2 regions of the Paenibacillus sp. FSL P4-0184 genome follow, and region 1 is predicted to be linked to the other one. Evidence: a T-box and tRNA genes for the amino acid it is inferred to sense, from the RefSeq annotation. Region 1 holds a T-box; the other holds one or more tRNA genes.

Region 1 (9,483 bases):
AGTTTCAGGCGGAAGGTCTGATTGAGAAGTTCGGTCCCCAGCTGCTGCCGGGGCAGAACGTGCTGTTGCCGCGCGGCGATCTGGGGCGCGACTGGCTGCCGGACAAGCTGAGAGAGCTTGGCCTTCAAGTCACAGACGTCGATACCTATGAGACGGTTGTGACGGGTGAGGATGACGACGAGCTGCTGAAGCTGCTGGAGGAGGGGCGCGTTCACGCGGTGACTTTTACTAGTTCTTCAACGGTGCGCAACTTCATCCACATTCTTAAACGAATGGGGCTGGAAGATCCACTCCCATTGCTAGCTAATGTGAAAATAGCCTGCATCGGGCCATTAACCGAGCAGACTGCAGTGGAGGCGGGGCTTACTCCGGGACTGCTTCCTGAAGAAGCAACTATTAATAGTCTGGTGCAGGAACTCTGCCGCTGGAATGCGGAGACTCAGCTACAAAAAGCTTGAATTGACGCCAATAGAACATCGGCTTTACAACATCGTCTGTAGTTGTATCTAAGCTCGGAAGCGCCACGCCGCTATTGTAAGTAACTTAAGTAACATTAAATTGGCCACCAAACGCAGGTACTGTTGAAGCTCAGAGTATGATGGACGGCGAAGTTGTAAACTAACTGGTGTGTGTATGGGTGAGTAAGTTTATGTGTGTATGTATAAAGTTCACGCAGTTCTAAGTGATATATTAGATGTTGGGTACTTGGATTAGTATGCAATCTAGTGGAAATATAGCTTTTAATCTGGTTACGAGACTGGTATGAGGTCTGTTAGCATGAGGTCTGATTGAGGTTTAGTTGCACATTATACACTTAAATTCCCTGGATATAAGCGAAGATCGATTTTAATTGTAATATGTGCAATTAAAAACGGGCTAAAACAGGGAGTTTCGCTCTTTTGTAATAAATAACTGTAGAGAGTGCAACTAAAGCTTACAGTTACGATATAACATCAAAATAACTGCACAAACTACAACTAAGCAGCCGCAGTTAGTCAACGATCGAGGGTTTGGTTATATATTTTATTTTCAGGAGGATGAACAAATGAGCTTTCCAATTACACGTCACCGTCGTCTACGCGGTTCTGCTGGAATTCGCGGTATGGTGCGGGAGACAGTACTGAATGTACTGGATTTTGTACAGCCTATATTTGTGACTTATGGAACAGGTGTGAAGAATGAGATTAGCTCGATGCCGGGCGTGTACCATTTTTCGCTGGATACTTTAAAAGCAGAAGTGGACGAGATTGCCGCACTAGGCATTCCGGCTGTACTGTTATTCGGGATTCCTGAAACGAAGGATGCAATCGGTTCTTCCGGTTTCGCAGAGGATGGAATTGTGCAAGAGGCTACTCGCTTGATCAAGCAGTGGTACCCTGAACTGTTGGTCGTTGCAGATACCTGCCTTTGTGAATTTACGGATCACGGACATTGCGGGATGGTGCATACGCATACGGTAAATGGTGTGGTACACGGTGATGTCATCAACGATGCTTCGCTAGAGCTGTTGACCCGTACGGCGGTATCCCAAGCTAAAGCTGGAGCAGATATTATTGCCCCTTCGAATATGATGGATGGATTCGTACACGCGATTCGTGCGGGACTGGATGAGAATGGTTTTGAACATGTGCCGATTATGTCGTATTCGGTCAAATATGCTTCGGCATTTTATGGCCCTTTCCGCGAAGCTGCGGATTCAGCACCACAGTTCGGAAATCGCAAAACCTATCAAATGGACCCTGCCAATCTGCGCGAAGCGCTCCGTGAAGCAGAATCCGATGTGCTGGAAGGCGCAGATATGTTAATGGTGAAGCCGGCTCTGGCTTACTTGGACGTGATTCGTACGATCCGCGACCAGTTCGATTTACCTCTTGTGGCTTACAATGTGAGTGGCGAATATTCCATGGTAAAAGCAGCAGCGCTGCAAGGCTGGATTGACGAGCAAGCGGTTGTGCTGGAAATGCTGACTGGCATGAAACGGGCCGGAGCGGATATTATTATTACTTATTTTGCAAAAGATGCTGCGCGCTGGCTGCGTGGTTAATTTCTTTCACAATGATATCGCTGCATAGGCAGTTGCCTTATACCTGTGTGACCAAGAACAGAATAGGAGTGAAGATAGATGAGTAATGAGCCAATGGCGCGTAAAGAGGAAGCGTCCCGCAAGGCTTTTGATGAAGCAAAACAATATATTCCCGGTGGGGTGAACAGCCCTGTACGGGCGTTCAAATCCGTAGGTCTGACTCCGATTTATGTGGATCATGGGATCGGCTCGCGTATTTATGATATCGACGGCAACAGCTTTATTGACTATGTATGCTCATGGGGACCGCTGATTATGGGTCATGCGCATCCTGAGGTTGTAAAGGCATTGCAGGAGACGGCAGTAAAAGGGACAAGCTTTGGCGCACCAACTTTACTTGAAACTGAAATGGCAAAAACCGTTGTCGAACGTGTAGCCTCTGTAGATATCGTACGTATGGTTAACTCCGGAACGGAAGCGACGATGAGTGCGATTCGTTTGGCACGTGGTTATACAGGACGCAGTAAAATTTTGAAATTCGAAGGCTCCTATCATGGTCACGCAGATAGTCTGCTTATTAAAGCGGGTTCCGGTGTAGCCACATTAGGTTTGCCGGATAGCCCAGGTGTTCCCGAAGGTGTGGCAGTAAATACGATTACAGTTCCATACAATGATTTAGAGTCCACTAAGATTGCTTTCGAACATTTTGGCAGTGAGATTGCCGCAGTGATCGTGGAGCCGATTGCCGGCAACATGGGTGTTGTACCACCACTTCCGGGATTTCTGGAAGGACTTCGCAAGTTAACTTCAGACAATGGATCTTTGCTTATTTTTGATGAGGTAATGACAGGCTTCCGTGTCAATCGTGGCTGTGCTCAAGGCTTGTTCAACATTACTCCGGATATTACCTGCTTCGGCAAAGTTATCGGTGGAGGACTTCCAGTCGGCGCTTATGGCGGCAAAAGAGAAATCATGGAGCAAATCGCTCCTACGGGACCGATCTATCAGGCTGGCACACTTAGTGGTAATCCATTAGCGATGGCGGCAGGACTCACGACGTTGAAGCTACTGACACCGGAAGTTTATGATCGTCTGGAACAATTAGGGGCGCGTCTGGAGGCAGGCTTGAAAAAGAATGCAATCGAGACCGGTGTTCCACTGACAATTAACCGCGTGGGCTCGATGGTCTGTCCGTTCTTCACGGAAGGACCAGTAACTAACTTTGAAACGGCCAAGACTAGCAACACGGATCTATTCCGTCGTTATTTTGGTCATATGCTGAGCCAAGGCATTAGCGTGCCACCTTCACAGTTTGAAGGCATGTTCGTGTCGGCTGCGCATAGTGAGCAGGATATTGATGATACCATTGAGGGCCACTATAATGCCCTGAAGGCCCTTTGAGTATTGGAGCCGGAGAACGAACCGGTGGTGGAGCTTGGACTAGACGTGGGGAGTGGCTGGAAGTAACACCCGGCAAAATCATTACAGGAGCCGAGGATTCTGAAGCTGCAATTGATAAGTGGCTGCTGGAAACTGTAGGTATGCCTGAGAAGCTTCATCTGCGTCTGCGCCGTGAGGGGGGCATTCAGTGGAAGGGAGATCGACTGCGACTGGCACTTTTTCCGGATCGTGAAGCCGGCATTGAACCGGTATGGGAAGAGCTTGAGGTGCTGTATGAGGATGATTTTTGCTTGGTTGCCCACAAGCCGGCAGGCATGGCGGTTCATCCGGATGGCAGTGGCTTAGGTGTAACGCTGGATCACCTTGTAGCTGCGCATTATGTCGCTACCGGTGTTAGTGCAGCTGTAAGGCATATTCACCGCCTAGACAAGGATACAACAGGTCCGGTGATGTACGCGAAGAATGAGTTCGCACAGCTTGTCCTAGACGAGAATATGCGTGAAAAAAGCATCTCGCGGCTCTACGCCGCGATCGTCGAAGGCACAGTGCCGCCTACGCTTAAAGTGATCGACGCGCCGATAGGGCGCGATCGTCATCATGCGGCGCGGAGAAGAGTCTCACCCGGCGGACAGTCCGCCGTGACTCGAATCATCGGACGCGAAGCACTGCATGGCGGGAGCCTGGTGCATGTGCAGCTGGAGACCGGAAGGACGCATCAGATTCGCGTCCATCTCAGCCATATGGGTCATCCCTTGTATGGGGATGCGCTATATGGCGGCCCGGTCTGGGCTTCCAGCGCTGCCGGCCGACATGCGCTCCATGGCGAGCTGCTGTCTTTCCGCCACCCTTGGAGCGGTGAACAACTGGAAGTAAGCGATCCGTGGCCGGAGGATATGCTTCAGCTGCGGGAGCTGCTGTCTGAAGCGCCTTGACGGCTACGTTATAAACCTGAGAATCGTGGTATCAGCAAATGCTGGTATTACGGTTCTTTTTTTATCTATTTTTTCGTAGGGTATATAATTTTCTGTTTTTTCAGAAAGAAGCATCTATCTATGTCCTAATAGCAAAAGCAGCATATAATACTTTGTTCATGCGGAGTAGTTCATCTATTGGCCGGCAGATAGGTTCGAATAGTCCCTGAATTTATGAAATTAATAGCATCCTGTCCGGTTAGTGCTACCAAAGTTGTCATGCCTTTCTGTTTGAAGCATATACATGTGGGGAGTAACATTTTGGGCTTATACTCTGGGCCTGTCTCAGGGTTAGATTATGCCAAGAAGGAGGACATATCCCGTGTTTGATCAGTCCCACGGCTTGCGGTTTGATATTTATGAACGCATTCACCTATCGGAAGAGCTTCCGGGAATAGCTGAGCTGGAGGAGGTTGAACTACTTCCGGAAATCCAGGTGATTCAGCGGGAGGATCGTGCCGAGTTATATGGTCAGCTGTTGCTTACCGGACTCTACCGGAGCGAAGATGACCGAACACAGCGTCTGGAGCACGCCATTCCCGTTGAAATCACTGTTCCGCTTACACGCGTCAGCTCGATTGAAGATATTGGGGTGGAGATCGAGAATTTTGATATTGATCTGCTCACGATGCGTACTGTGAATATAACAGGCGTATTATCCCTGCGGGGAATCGGTGGTGCGGAGCCTCAACCACAACCGGCCTGGCAGCAGGAAGAGTACACAGTTGCCTATTCCCCTCTCAGTGATGACAGGGTAATCGAAGCATCTGCAGTGAACCAAGAACACGAAACTGATGCACTTTATGAAAATTCACAGTGGACCTTTGGCGAGGATGCATCAGAGGTTGCCGTAGAAGAACATGAGCATGCTGAAGCTAATGCAGGTGCATCAGAGCCCTCATTGGTCTCGAGTGGAGCTGGTCATTCGTCCCCTATAGTGAATTTCTCATCCGCTCATGAGAAGGACAAGGGCGCGAAAGCGCGGACGCATAGTCTGGATTCGCAAACAGAGGATTCCAAAGCAGGAATAGCGGATTACTGGTTTAAAGCTGAGTCACAGAATGAAGCTGAGGCCACTCAGCTGAATCAAGTTAGCCAGGCGAGTCAAGCGGATCAGGAGCAAGAAGCTGAATATACTTTTGCTTCAAGAGAAACCGCTGTTCCAGCAGCTAATGCTGATGCGGATCAAGATATTGCTGTATTCGCTTCGGAAAACGAGGCCAGTAATGAGCTTCATGCACAAGAAGAGAATGCTCAGCCGATCCACGAGAATACGAATGAAGTTCTTGTTTCTCAAGAGACTGTGCCACAGTCAGAGGAGAAGCAAGATCTTAAGATTGCGCTAGGAAGCAAGAAAGAAGCAGAGGCTCCAGTCAAAGAGCATCTCACCTTCTCTTCATTACTCAGTTCTAGTCGTTCTCGTAAAGAACAAGAGGCTCTCCTATCTGAAGGAAATGCATCGGCTGCAGCGATCATTCCAGAGGCCGGAAATAATACGGAGTGGAAGAGCAGATTCATTGCTGGAGCAGATGGCGCTAACCTATTCCGTAAGGTTCGCCTTTGCATCGTGCAGCGTGAAGAAACGCTGGATACAATCGCAGAGAAGTATCAGCTAAGTGCGCGGGAGCTGGGAATGTATAATCGATTGTCTGGGCAGAGTGTAGAAGAAGGGCAAGTGTTGTACATTCCGTAATTGAATTACAATGCGTACTCATATGAATAGGTGAATCCCGATCTGATAGTAGATCGGGATTTTTGTCAAATATAAGAATATATAAGTTTCACGTTATACATTATCCTTATATTTCTCAAATAAACGCTTACCGTCCGTAAAAGGACGTCGAAGGCGTTTATTCTTGTGTGACCGGAGAACGTTAGAATGTGGGGTATCTAACCAACGCAGAGTGATGAATCGAATGAAAATTCGACATATGCACGCTATAAGTCGAAATTCCGCTTAAAGTCCCGCTGTAGAAGCCTATTCAGGTTGACTAGGGATGACTCAAAATGTATTATGGAGTAAGCAATATCTAAGTAAAGACTGGGAACGGGAAGAGTAGGCGGTCAGCCCTTCAGAGAGCGGAATGCAAGTGCTGTGACATTCCGTAGGATACAGCCACCGAAGTCGCCCCGGAGTCGCCCTTCTGAGCTTGTCTTCATGGATATGAAAGATAAGTTAGGATGTGGCCGGTAGCAGCCGTTATCTGTACGAGTGTCGCGCTAAGCTTCTGAACCGTAAGGTGAGAGAAGTGCAGGTTTATTTTTCATTGGCGCGAAACAAAGGTGGTACCGCGAAAGAATGGCCTTTCGTCCTTTGAGACGAGGGGTCTTTTTGTTTTTTAGAAACCAACTACAAGTAACCAAGTGGAGGTATCAGAGAATGGCTGACCAAAACAATCTAACAGCGGCAGAGTTGCCGAACTTGCAAGATACAGCGGCAGATGCTGCCGCTGCAAATGATTCTAAGAATGAAATGCCAACCACGTATGATCCAAAATCGGCAGAAACCAAGTGGTATTCCTACTGGACAGAGGGTGGATATTTCCGTGCAGGCGGGCGTCCAGATGCAAAAGCATACAGCATTGTAATCCCGCCGCCAAACGTAACGGGAATGCTGCACATTGGTCATGCGCTTGATTTTACGCTTCAGGATATCCTGATTCGTACAAAACGGATGCAAGGCTTCGACACGTTGTGGCTACCAGGTACGGACCATGCCGGTATCGCAACGCAGACAAAGGTAGAGCAAAAGCTGCGTGAGCAGGGGATTTCTAGACATGATCTCGGCCGTGAGAAGTTCCTGGAACAGGTGTGGGAGTGGAAAGATAAATATGCGAACACCATTCATGAGCAGTGGGCTAAGATGGGGCTTTCCCTTGACTATTCCCGCGAACGGTTTACCCTGGATGAAGGGTTGTCGAAAGCTGTACGCGAGGTATTCGTTAAGCTCTATAATAAAGGCTTGATCTACCGCGGCAAACGCATTATCAACTGGGACCCTGCGGCTCGTACAGCATTGTCGGATATCGAGGTTGAATATAAAGAAGTTAATGGTCACTTGTATCACCTGCGTTACCCGCTCAAAGACGGTAGCGGATTTATCACAGTGGCGACCACACGTCCGGAGACCATGCTGGGTGATACAGCGGTTGCTGTTCATCCGGAAGACGATCGTTATAAAGATCTGATCGGCAAAACGTTGATCCTGCCGATTATCGGCCGTGAGATTCCGATTATCGCTGATGATTATGTAGACAAAGAGTTTGGTAGTGGTGCGGTTAAAATTACACCAGCTCATGACCCGAATGACTTCGAGATGGGTCAACGTCACAACTTACCGCAGATTAACGTAATGGATGAGAGCGGTACGATGAATGAAGAAGCAGGACCTTACCAAGGTCAAGACCGGAGTGTATGTCGTAAGGCTATCACTGCTGACCTGAAGGAGCAAGGTGTGCTGATCAATATCGAAGATCATGTGCATCAAGTTGGCCACAGTGAACGCTCTGGAGCGGTTGTTGAGCCGTACTTGTCCACACAATGGTTCGTGAAGATGCAGCCACTCGCTGAAGCTGCCATCAATGCACAGAAGGATGGGAACGGGGTTAACTTTGTACCGGACCGTTTCGAGAGAACTTACCTGAACTGGATCGAGAACGTACGTGATTGGTGTATTTCCCGTCAGCTGTGGTGGGGACATCGTATTCCAGCATGGTATTCCGAGTCTACTGGTGAATTGGTTGTGGCAAATGACGAGGAAGAAGCGCGCCGGATCAGTGGTCTAACCGACTTGAAACAGGACGAAGATGTACTGGATACCTGGTTTAGCTCTAATCTGTGGCCTTTTGCCACACTAGGATGGCCAGATGAGAACAGTGCAGATTTCAAACGCTACTATCCGAACGATGTGCTCGTAACAGGCTACGATATTATTTATTTCTGGGTAGCGCGGATGATCTTCTCAGCTCTTGAATTTACCGGAGAAAAACCTTTCTCAGATGTATTGATGCATGGTTTGGTACGGGATTCCGAAGGTCAAAAAATGTCCAAATCACTCGGGAATGGCGTAGACCCCCTTGAAGTAATCGAGAAGTATGGCGCAGATGCAATGCGTTACATGATTTCTACCGGAAGTACAGCTGGACAGGATCTACGCTTCCGTTGGGAAAAGGTTGAGCAGGCGCGTAATTTCGCCAATAAGATCTGGAATGCATCACGCTTTGCGTTGATGAATTTGGAAGGCGTAAGCTTTGAGAATATTGACATTTCGGGTGAGCTAAGTACTGCTGATCGCTGGATTTTGCACCGTCTGAACGAAACTTCTCGTGAGATTACGCGTCTAATTGACTCGTACGAGTTCGGTGAGACCGGTCGCCAGCTGTACAACTTCATTTGGGACGATCTATGTGATTGGTATATTGAGTTCGCGAAGCTGTCACTTTACGGATCAGACGCCGCGGCCAAAGCTAAGACACAGTCTGTACTTGCCTATGTACTAGACCGCACAATGCGCTTGATTCATCCGTTTATGCCGTTTATTTCGGAAGAAATCTGGCAGCACCTTCCGCATGAAGGGGAGACGATTACGCTGGCTGCATGGCCGGAGTATGATGCTGCTCTGGAGAATCCGCAGGCCGTAGCGGAAATGAACCTGCTGATGGATGTAATCCGGGCCGTTCGTAATATCCGGGCTGAAGTGAATGTACCGATGAGCAAAAAGGTTGAATTGATCATCAAAGCGGGTAATGAAGAGACGCTGAGTATTATCACCCGTAACGACAACTACATTGGACGCTTCTGTAATACATCTTCCTTCGAAGCTGGCCTGAATCCAGAAACGCCGGATAAGGTAATGTCCGCTGTAGTAACAGGAGCAGAACTGCTTCTGCCATTGTCGGGACTCATTGATATTGAACAAGAAATCGCTCGTCTGGAAAAAGAAGTACAGACGCTGAACAGCGAAGTAGAACGCGTAGAGAAAAAGCTGAGCAATCAAGGCTTCGTGGCCAAAGCTCCTGCTAAAGTTATCGAAGAGGAACGGGCGAAGCAGGCAGATTATTCTGCTAAACGTGAGAAAGTACTTGCCCG
Region 2 (9,483 bases), on a different contig from region 1:
AAATAAGGCCGGATATAGTAGGCGACTGACTTTAAGCGTCGTTCTGACCTGATGAAGTGTTCTTTTTATACTTTCTAACGGACTAATTTTTTTACGTTCAACGACTCCACCAAGCCCCTCCATGTCCCTAACAACTGCATGAGTGCCACTTGACGAGATTCTTTTAGGTAGAAATAGGGCAACTACAACTACTACAGCAGCACACCCTAGCAGGACCAAAAAGGCTACACGATAGCTTTGTCCCCCCTGATCCATCAAAAAATTCACTACAATCGGACCGATTCCCGTTCCTGCGAGCGATGCCATCTCTACAGCACCCATAGCTGCACCACTGCTGCCGCTTTTAGTAGATCCCGCCAATTCCGTTATTCCAGTCATCACACAAGGCCAAAGCGGGGATGTCCCGATCCCAAGAATAAGACAGGCAATCGAGAGCGTAACTGCTGTTTTGGCATATATTATCATTCCAACAGCTACTAGGATCAACAACAAGGCACTTGTCATGGTCCAGCGAAATCCTATGCGCTCCATAACCCAGCCAGAAGGACTGCGGAATAGATTATCCCCCAAATACTGGAGTGCAAAGGCAAAGCCTACTACCGTAACAGATAGACCCAAAATATTCTCCATATATACGGGTAACAAAGCGACAAGTAGCGACCCTTTAACAAACTCAACTAAAAAAATAATTACCCACATCTCCATGATAAATGGCGACGTCAAACTGATATGTGTACGTTGCGCAGCTTTCGTGGACATTCTATCACATCCAAATCCTAGTATTCTGTAGATTGTTTTGTTATACTGATGCTTGCCTTAAATTTTAATATTCGCGAAAGGTTGTGACAGCATTAAATGAATCAACACCGTACTCCCCTCTTCACAGCTTTAAAAAAGCATGCCGCCGGCAATCCCGTTCAATTTCATATCCCGGGGCATAAGAAGGGGCTAGGAACCGATGCCGAATTCCGTGAGTTTATCGGCGATAACGCTCTATCCATCGATCTAATCAACATCGCACCGCTTGATGATTTACATCAGCCAACTGGAGTAATCCAGGAAGCTCAGAAGCTGGCTGCGAAGGCTTTCGGCGCCGACTATACGTATTTTAGCGTACAGGGCACGAGCAATGCCATCATGACGATGATCCTCTCTGTCTGCTCACCGGGTGATAAAATAATTGTGCCGCGCAACATTCATAAATCTGTGATGTCGGCCATTATCTTCTCCGGAGCCAAGCCTGTGTTTGTCTCGCCTGTTCAGGATGAGAATCTTGGGATAGATCACGGCATAACGACCAGTTCGCTGGAACGAGCGTTAAGGCGTCATCCAGACGCCAAAGGAGTTCTAGTAATCAATCCCACGTACTTCGGTGTATGCGCCGACCTGCGTTCGATTGTCGACCTGGCTCACCGTTACGGTGTACCCGTATTGGTGGACGAGGCACATGGAGTACTGATTCATTTTCATGAGGATCTGCCGGTATCGGCCATGCAGGCCGGAGCGGACATCGCTGCCACTAGTGTGCATAAACTTGGCGGCTCCATGACGCAAAGCTCGGTACTGAATCTTAATGCTAAGACGGGTCTGATTAACCCGCAACGGGTACAGACCATTATGAGCATGCTGACTACAACATCTACCTCATATATTTTATTAGCGTCTTTGGATACATCAAGACGTAATCTCGCGCTGAACGGTCATGAAATGGCGGAAAGAACCATCAGACTGTCCAACTACGCACGCGAAACGATCAATACGATCGAAGGCCTGTACAGCTTTGGAAAAGAGATCCTTGGGACAGAAGCAACATTTGATCATGACCCAACTAAGCTCAACATTCATGTGCGCCATTTAGGAATCACAGGATACGAAACCGAAAACTGGCTGCGCGAAAAGTACAACATCGAAGTAGAACTAAGTGACATGTATAATATTCTTTGCCTTATTACCCCAGGTGATACCCAAGAATCAGTAGATAAATTATTAGCTGCACTTCGGGTGTTGTCCGCCATTCATTACAGCAAGGGTGAAATCTACGAACTTAAGGTTCAGGTTCCAGAAATTCCACAGCTTGCTCTGATTCCAAGGGACGCTTTTTATGCGGATACGCAGTTAGTTCCATTCCGTGAATCTGCTGGCTACATTATTGCAGAGTTTATATATGTATATCCGCCTGGAATTCCTATTCTTCTCCCTGGCGAAGTTATCACTCAGGATAACATCGATTATATTATTGACCATGTGGAGATCGGACTTCCGGTTAAAGGTCCTGAAGATCGCAGCATCACGAACATAAAAGTGATTGTAGAAGCCGATCCTATTTCCTAAGACCCATCATTTTCCTAAAAAACTTCATTCATTTATACAAAAACCCGATACCATAATAAGTATCGGGTTTCTGTATATAAACATCAACTGTCATATACACAATAGAACAGCTTAATTTAGTCGCTAAAATCTATTCTTGCTGAGCAAGGAGATTGTTGTAAGCTTCTTCAACAGCTTTCCATTCTTCTTCATCTTCGATATTGTACAATACCATTTCTTCGTCTTCTTCTTCCATGCGCAGAATAATGCCATCCGCTTCAGGATTTTCCTTTTCTAACAGCAGCGCGTATAGTTTCTCACCGATGTCGAAAGTTTCAACCAATACCATTTCAACATCTTCGCCCTGCTCGTTCGTCAAGGTCAGCACAAACTCCTCGTGCTCATGGTCGTGATCATGCCCGCAACCGCATGCTTCACCATGCTCATGTTTGTGATCGCTCATTGTAATACCTCACTTTGAATTGTATTATCCTACATCTGGTATACTACCACGTTAGATTAGTTCAGGTCAATTTAGAACCCTTAATTAAGAGCTGTAATTACCTTTTCTGACACAAGAACGTAATCCGCATTTTTGGAAGCTTTCATGTAGAAGCCTACCCGATATTTGCCGGTTTCTTTAAAATCATAAGTAAACTCCGAGGTCGGAAACCAGAAATTATCCTTCTGCGAGCCTTCAAGCTCCTGCGACTGAATATCCTTAACATTACCAGAGGGGTCCGTAATGGCTACTTTTACAGCTGAAACCTCTTCTGTTAAGCTATCTACCTGGGTTAATATTTTAATCTTAAGCTTGCCTACGTTTACGTTACCAAAGACCGTATTATCCTTAAAAAGAACAATATGAACATTAGGCTTAAGAATCGTCACTTTTCCAGATCCATCCCAATTCACTACCCCGCCCGCTTCTCTTGCGGGAATATATGTTTTTCCATCAATCAAATAACCGCCGTCTACAATTTCCGTCCCGTTGTTCCATACCCTGATTTTCTTACTCACAGAATCGGCGAACAATAAGGAGCCACCCATCAAGGAAAAAGCAAACACACATAAAGTGACTTTTTTCCATCTATTCATTTGAAACCCTCCAAATAATTCATGCTATTAATGTATACTTACTTTGTCTCAGCAAGTTGCGCTAATTGTAGGTAAATATTTCATTCATCTTCCGAAAAATGATATTATGTACTTGTTCAAAGTTGATATATTAGCTAACAGCGATTTCAGGAGGGTACTTTCTTATGAGTCTGAGCCTACAAATGCTAGGAACTGGCAATGCTTTTGCAAAAAACTATTTTAACAATAATGGCTTGCTACTAGCTGATGATTATACCCTACTGATTGATTGCGGGATTACAGCCCCACTTGCCATGCATACCATCGGGAAATCCTTCCGTGACGTAAACGCTACTCTAATTACGCATATTCATGCGGACCATGTTGGAGGTCTGGAAGAGCTAGCACTTACGCTAAAGCACGTATACGGGAAAACTATGAGATTACATTTACCTGAGACGCTTGTTGAGCCACTTTGGAACAACACCTTAAAGGGTGGACTATATCAAAAAGATGCAGTAGCCTCCCTGACCGATATCTTCGAGGTTAAACCTATGAAACCCGGAATTACGTACAAGCTCGCTCCTTCTCTTACGCTCGAGATCATACATACGCCGCATATTCCTGGCAAAGATAGCTATTCCCTTCTAATAAATAATGAGATTTTCTACAGCGCGGACATGACTTTTCAGCCGGATCTACTTATACGCCTTGTCCGTGAGCACGGCATCCGAATGATTCTGCATGACTGTCAGCTTGGTGGATCAGGTGTTGTTCACACCACGCTGGAGGAGTTAATGTCTTTACCTGAAGATGTTCGACGTATCATCAAGCTTATGCATTATAGCGATGAACAACCTCAATTCGTCGGGCTTACTGGAGAGATGGAGTTTATTGAGCAGCATGTAATTTATAAACTCTGATTAGGATAAAAAAAAGACCGTACATTGACGTCCGATGACGTTTGTACGGTCTTTGCCTTTAGAACTATGAGAAACTCGGAAGATTATCCAAATTGTTGGTTGGATCCCCATCCGCGTCGCCGCGAATATAAGTTCCTCCGTCTTTACCTTTAAAAGCATTCACTCCGGCAATATTTCCGGCCTGTACTTCTTGAAGCGCTTGGTCATACGCCAGGACACGTCCTGTAGAGGTCTGGAAACTGGTTAAATCTCCGTCTCCATTTTTCTGTACAGCTACGAAACTTTCGCGTTCGTTATTTGGCACTTCAGCTCGCCCCTTGCGCTTGGATTTGCCATCATATGGCACATCCTAGCTTGCTTCATGGAACGGTAAATTATGTGCGCTATTTTTAAAGAGTTTTCTGCATCCGTACATGTAGAATACCTGCGTCATAAAAAGGTTCCGTAGAAATCACTTCATATCCTAGCTTCTTGTAGAAATTCTCAGCTTGGCACTGTGCATCAAGAATCGAAGCTTCCAGTCCAAGCTCCCGAGCAAGCTCTTCCATAGCTAGCAACAGAACACGTCCGTATCCTTTGACTCGATAATCTTTCAGTACGGCGATACGCTGCATTTTGGCTGTACCTGCTTTGTAATAAATCAATCTTCCCGTAGCCACAGGTACACCTTCATCTATAATTAGAATATGGTGCGCATTCGGACCGATAACATCGTATTCATCAATTTCTTCCTCAGCCGGCACCATTTGTTCCTCTACAAATACTTTAGTACGAATATCCAGCCCCATCTGAAGCTGTTCCTCTGTAGTTACCCGTAAGATTTCTGCCGCCATGTTAGTCCCAAACTCCTCTCTCTATGTATCCAACGATAGTTGTCTATTATATAAAAATTCGACTAGAAAGAAAAGCCTGAGCATGAGAAACCGTCTTCTACGCTGCTCTAATCTGCAGAATATACTTCTTCAGGAATCGAACGATTGTATGTGTCTTGCATCACTGGTGACAATGGAGGGTACTGACCTTTTGGCTTTCCATCTAGGTTGGTCATTTCTTTGATTTCCATGACTTTTGTTGGCTTCGCCTCGGAACATCCTCCCAAAACCATCAGTAACAGCAGACAAACGCCGACTTCCCATTTCAAATATTTAGGCATGGTTTTACTCCTTTCACCGTTCAACTGCGGTTATTCTCATTACAGCTTTGACGGTTCATGAGTTTTATAAACCATTGGATCACTTCATTGCCCGATTCTAACCCTTATAGATTCACATTTCCAACGGCATGGACCATGTACATCATTCCTGCCAGAAAGCCAGCTAATACAAAATAAGCGATACCGTATTTCCAGCGTAAGCTAGCCGGCACATCGTAATACTTATCGTTCTCGTAGACCGAATAGCTAATATCACAATTCATCTTAAGATGAAGCCCATTCTCTAAGGTCACAGGCTCTAGCTGCGAGATACGTACCTTTTCAATGATGCATTGCTGTGGAAGCGTAGCTCTACCAATGTAGTTCAGTTGATCCCATCTCACCCCTACATACTGCTGTCTTTCCAAATCACTGTAAGTAGTAAAAGGTAAATCTCTTCTATGCTCTGGTCCTGGAATCATGTAGCCTGCATCTCTAAGTGGCTCTACTGGAATTAAGAAACTCTTCGTTACAGAATAAAGGCGATTGTTAGTGCGTCTCTTCACATATTTGTTATACAGATCGTAAGCAAATAACGCCCAAATAATAAAGAACAAGATCGAACGCATATAGATGATGATGGCTAAACCACCCACGAGCCCCACAAGCCACAGCCAGCGCGTCACCGCGGTTGCAATACGGCCGCCGTCAAGCGGGTGAATCGGCAGCAGATTGATCAGATTAAGTAAAAAACCTATATAAGCCAAGGAATAGAGAAGTGGACTATCCATGTAATAAGCCGCTCCAAAAACGGCTGTAGCCCCAATGGTTCCTAAGATCGGACCTCCAAAAGCAATATAAGCTTCTGTCTGGGCATCCAACGGCTGTTTCTTCATTGTAATTAAAGCTCCCAAAAACGGTATAAATAGCGGAGCGCTGACTGGAAGCCCGATCCGTTTCGCTGCTATTACATGTCCTAATTCATGGACTAGCAGGAGCAGAACAAAGCCCACGGCAAACCCCCACGGGTAAATCAAAGCATAAGCCCATATTGAAATCATCATTGATATTAACGGCCCGGCAATTTTACCTATTTTCAGAAGAGACAAAATCGCCTTTCCTTTAAACAGGAGCATCGCCGCCCCGCCCCCCAACCATTTCCATGGCGTGGAAGAATCCTTTTTCTGCTCATTTTGCGGCAAGTTCTCAAGCTCCTTTTTCTTTCAATTTTTATCTAACTGCTGTACATTACCCTCCATTTTATCATAAGCGCTTAAGGAGTATTTCCATAAAAAAGCACTTGGCTAAGTATACGACGCAACTTTTAGAATCGTTTCAACATCAAACCAACAGATAATGAATAATTTTTACTATTATTCAAGAAAAGACAGTGATTCCGCTTCAATACACACCCCCACCTCACACAAAATAACCCGAATTTTATGGTTACCCTATAGGCTAACGCCGTGAACGTTATAGGCTACGAACCATAGACTGTTATCAGGGTTATTCAATTGAGGAGGTTATTTATGGATACAAATGCAAATTTACATCAACAGGTCAGCTGGAATTGTATGAACAAATACGTAGGTATTACAACGACTGACGGTCAGTCCTTTGATGGCTTTATTGCCCATGTAGATCAAAACTATGTTACTCTTGCGGTTCCTAGCAACGAAATGATAGAACGTTTAAACGGAATGCCCACACACGAATCGGCGTATAGACAATTTGGTTTCCGGCCTGGCTTTTTCCCAAGACGTCGCTTCTTTCCACGACGCATCCCTTTTTTCGGTATAAGCGATATATTTCTACTCCCGTTCTTTATCTGACGTGGCTCATGGGGATGGAGCGGCGTCCCCTTTTCTTATTATTTTAAAGACTATGTAAACTATCATCCCTATAGATTGTAAAAAAAGAATTGCCATCCTACTCTATCGTATGGTATTATGAAATTCGTCGCAGGACGGTAGCTCAGCGGGAGAGCACTATCTTGACAGGGTAGGGGTCATGGGTTCGAACCCCATCCGTCCTATACTGAGAAAGCCTTATTATATAAGGCTTTTTCTTTTGTTTAGAGATGTTTATGTTTTGAGCGAAATACGAATTGGTGCCATTATGGTGCCCTGTAGTTGACTAAAGCAAAAGTGGTGCCATTATCGGCACCACTTTTTTTTACCCCTGTAACCATTTTAGAAATACATCCTTGGATACTTTTATCATCTTTCCGACCCGCACGATATGAAATTGACTTGAGTTTAATAGTTCATATGTTTGACGTTCACCGATACCAAGTATTTGTTGGATTTCCTTTGCTGTGAGTACAGAGGGATAATCAGAAGTAGTCTTATATATTTGTTCAATCACCCTTCTCTTCCTCCTTCTCGATTACTAGATTCAAATCCAAGGCCAGCTTATAAAAAGCCTTCCACCGTATCTTGCTATGAAACCATACGGATACCTTTTATTGAGAAAGGTCTGCTGTCAGGAAATCAGTATCACTCTCTAAGACTATATATGTAGTGCTCATGACTTCTCACTTTCTCTTCTTTCGATATTTCTTGATTAAATAAAACAAAACAAATCCCAATAGAACCAATCCAAGTATGAGTATATATAGAATTGCTGGATTCCCCCCAGTAAAGTATGTATCTCTATACTGATAGTTTTCATTATTCATAATAATAGATTAATTAATTTGGAACATTATGTATATGTACTCTATATTACTGGTAAGGAATATTTACCTGAATTAAAAAATACCCCACCAGTTATGGCAGGGTACGGTGCTTCTTTACAGTTATTTTATCGGCACTTGAACAATGTGTAAATAATTTTATTTAGCTGAATATTCATCTACACTGAAGGTAAGGATCTTGTCAAAAATCACATACTCAGTACGATTGCTGAATGGTCCCTTATTATTATCATGTTTATTAATAGCAAACTTAGCAGGTCCTGTTCCAGCATAGCGTGTATCATACCATTCCAAAAAGGCTTTTACTTCTGTATTTGATAGGTCGAATTCTTTCTCAAGACCAGCTGTTAAAGTAATTGTAAGTATAGCCCGATCACCAGATGGTTCTGGATCTGGCACTACTACTCCTTGTGGTTTGGCAGTTGCTTCATTAGAGTAATTGCTTTCTCTACTTTCATTTATTGCAGCTACCACATAATAGTATGTTGTTTCATTAATTACAGAAGTGTCGGTATAAACTGTGTTTGTTACATTAGTAGCTATCGTTTCATAAGGGCCTCCAGCTGTTGTACTACGTCTAATTTTATAACCTATCCCATTAGAACTCACTGTCCAGCTTAATTCTACTTTAGAATTTCCAGCTATTGCTTTTAAATTGGTAGGCGCACTTATGGTTGCATCAATTACAGTTCCATCTTTGTCAATATCAACAGCATCAAAATCAAATATTGTATAAGTACCCGAATTTACAGCACTTATTTCTACTGAATGCAACTTATTTTCTAAATTCAATTTTTCAAACAAAAGTGTTACCCCTTGTGCTGCGCCATTTGCCGAATAAGCATATTGTGTTCCATCAATAGTAATCTTGATAGATGTTTGTCTATCAAGCCCTCTATATCCAATCATTCGAATACTTTTTCCGATAAAATTAAACTTGACAGTATGTAATACAGGACTCAGAGTATACTTTTGTGTAAGGCCAGATGATAGTGGGTTGTTAGTATATGTTCCCCAAGAAGGGCCTTCATAAACGAATGTAGAATTTGTATCTTCGATCCGCTGCCAGCCAGACTCTGGAGTAGGTAACGCTTATCCAACCGATGCTGCATATGTATTTGATTGAAACGAAAAAAACGACACTAAAACTATTAATGATAGAACTAACTTAGACATACCATTTTTCCAATTATTCAACAAAAAATTCATCTCCCTTTATATGTATACATAAATCCTACACTAAATAAAGGCGAACAAACAGTCTGTTATTCGACAAATATTAACAATATAATTAAGAGTTGACAGGAAATTTGTGGATTATTTCTTTGATGAAAATTTGTTGC

Evidence for each region. A T-box is a leader RNA that pairs with one kind of tRNA and senses whether it is charged. The one in region 1 lies ahead of MKY52_RS15180 (valine--tRNA ligase), so its partner is inferred to be a tRNA-Val.
Region 2: it encodes a tRNA-Val, which carries the amino acid that the T-box ahead of MKY52_RS15180 (valine--tRNA ligase) is inferred to sense. The anticodon was not compared.

The regions. Positions count from the first base shown of each region.
Region 1 is NZ_JBBORN010000001.1:3,480,967-3,490,449, forward strand. Features, by position in the region: gene cobA (uroporphyrinogen-III C-methyltransferase) at 1-458, shown strand, start outside; gene hemB (porphobilinogen synthase) at 1,046-2,044, shown strand; gene hemL (glutamate-1-semialdehyde 2,1-aminomutase) at 2,123-3,424, shown strand; gene MKY52_RS15170 (RluA family pseudouridine synthase) at 3,421-4,356, shown strand; gene MKY52_RS15175 (LysM peptidoglycan-binding domain-containing protein) at 4,718-6,088, shown strand; T-box leader at 6,430-6,713, shown strand; gene MKY52_RS15180 (valine--tRNA ligase) at 6,869-9,483, shown strand, end outside.
Region 2 is NZ_JBBORN010000002.1:576,506-585,988, reverse strand. Features, by position in the region: gene MKY52_RS24365 (MFS transporter) at 1-759, opposite strand, end outside; gene MKY52_RS24360 (aminotransferase class I/II-fold pyridoxal phosphate-dependent enzyme) at 856-2,331, shown strand; gene MKY52_RS24355 (DUF1292 domain-containing protein) at 2,462-2,773, opposite strand; gene MKY52_RS24350 (copper amine oxidase) at 2,854-3,408, opposite strand; gene MKY52_RS24345 (MBL fold metallo-hydrolase) at 3,573-4,310, shown strand; gene MKY52_RS24340 (DUF3892 domain-containing protein) at 4,375-4,614, opposite strand; gene MKY52_RS24335 (GNAT family N-acetyltransferase) at 4,700-5,143, opposite strand; gene MKY52_RS24330 (hypothetical protein) at 5,251-5,463, opposite strand; gene MKY52_RS24325 (site-2 protease family protein) at 5,568-6,644, opposite strand; gene MKY52_RS24320 (hypothetical protein) at 6,972-7,274, shown strand; tRNA gene MKY52_RS24315 (tRNA-Val) at 7,406-7,477, shown strand; gene MKY52_RS24310 (helix-turn-helix domain-containing protein) at 7,618-7,809, opposite strand; gene MKY52_RS24305 (fibronectin type III domain-containing protein) at 8,279-9,049, opposite strand.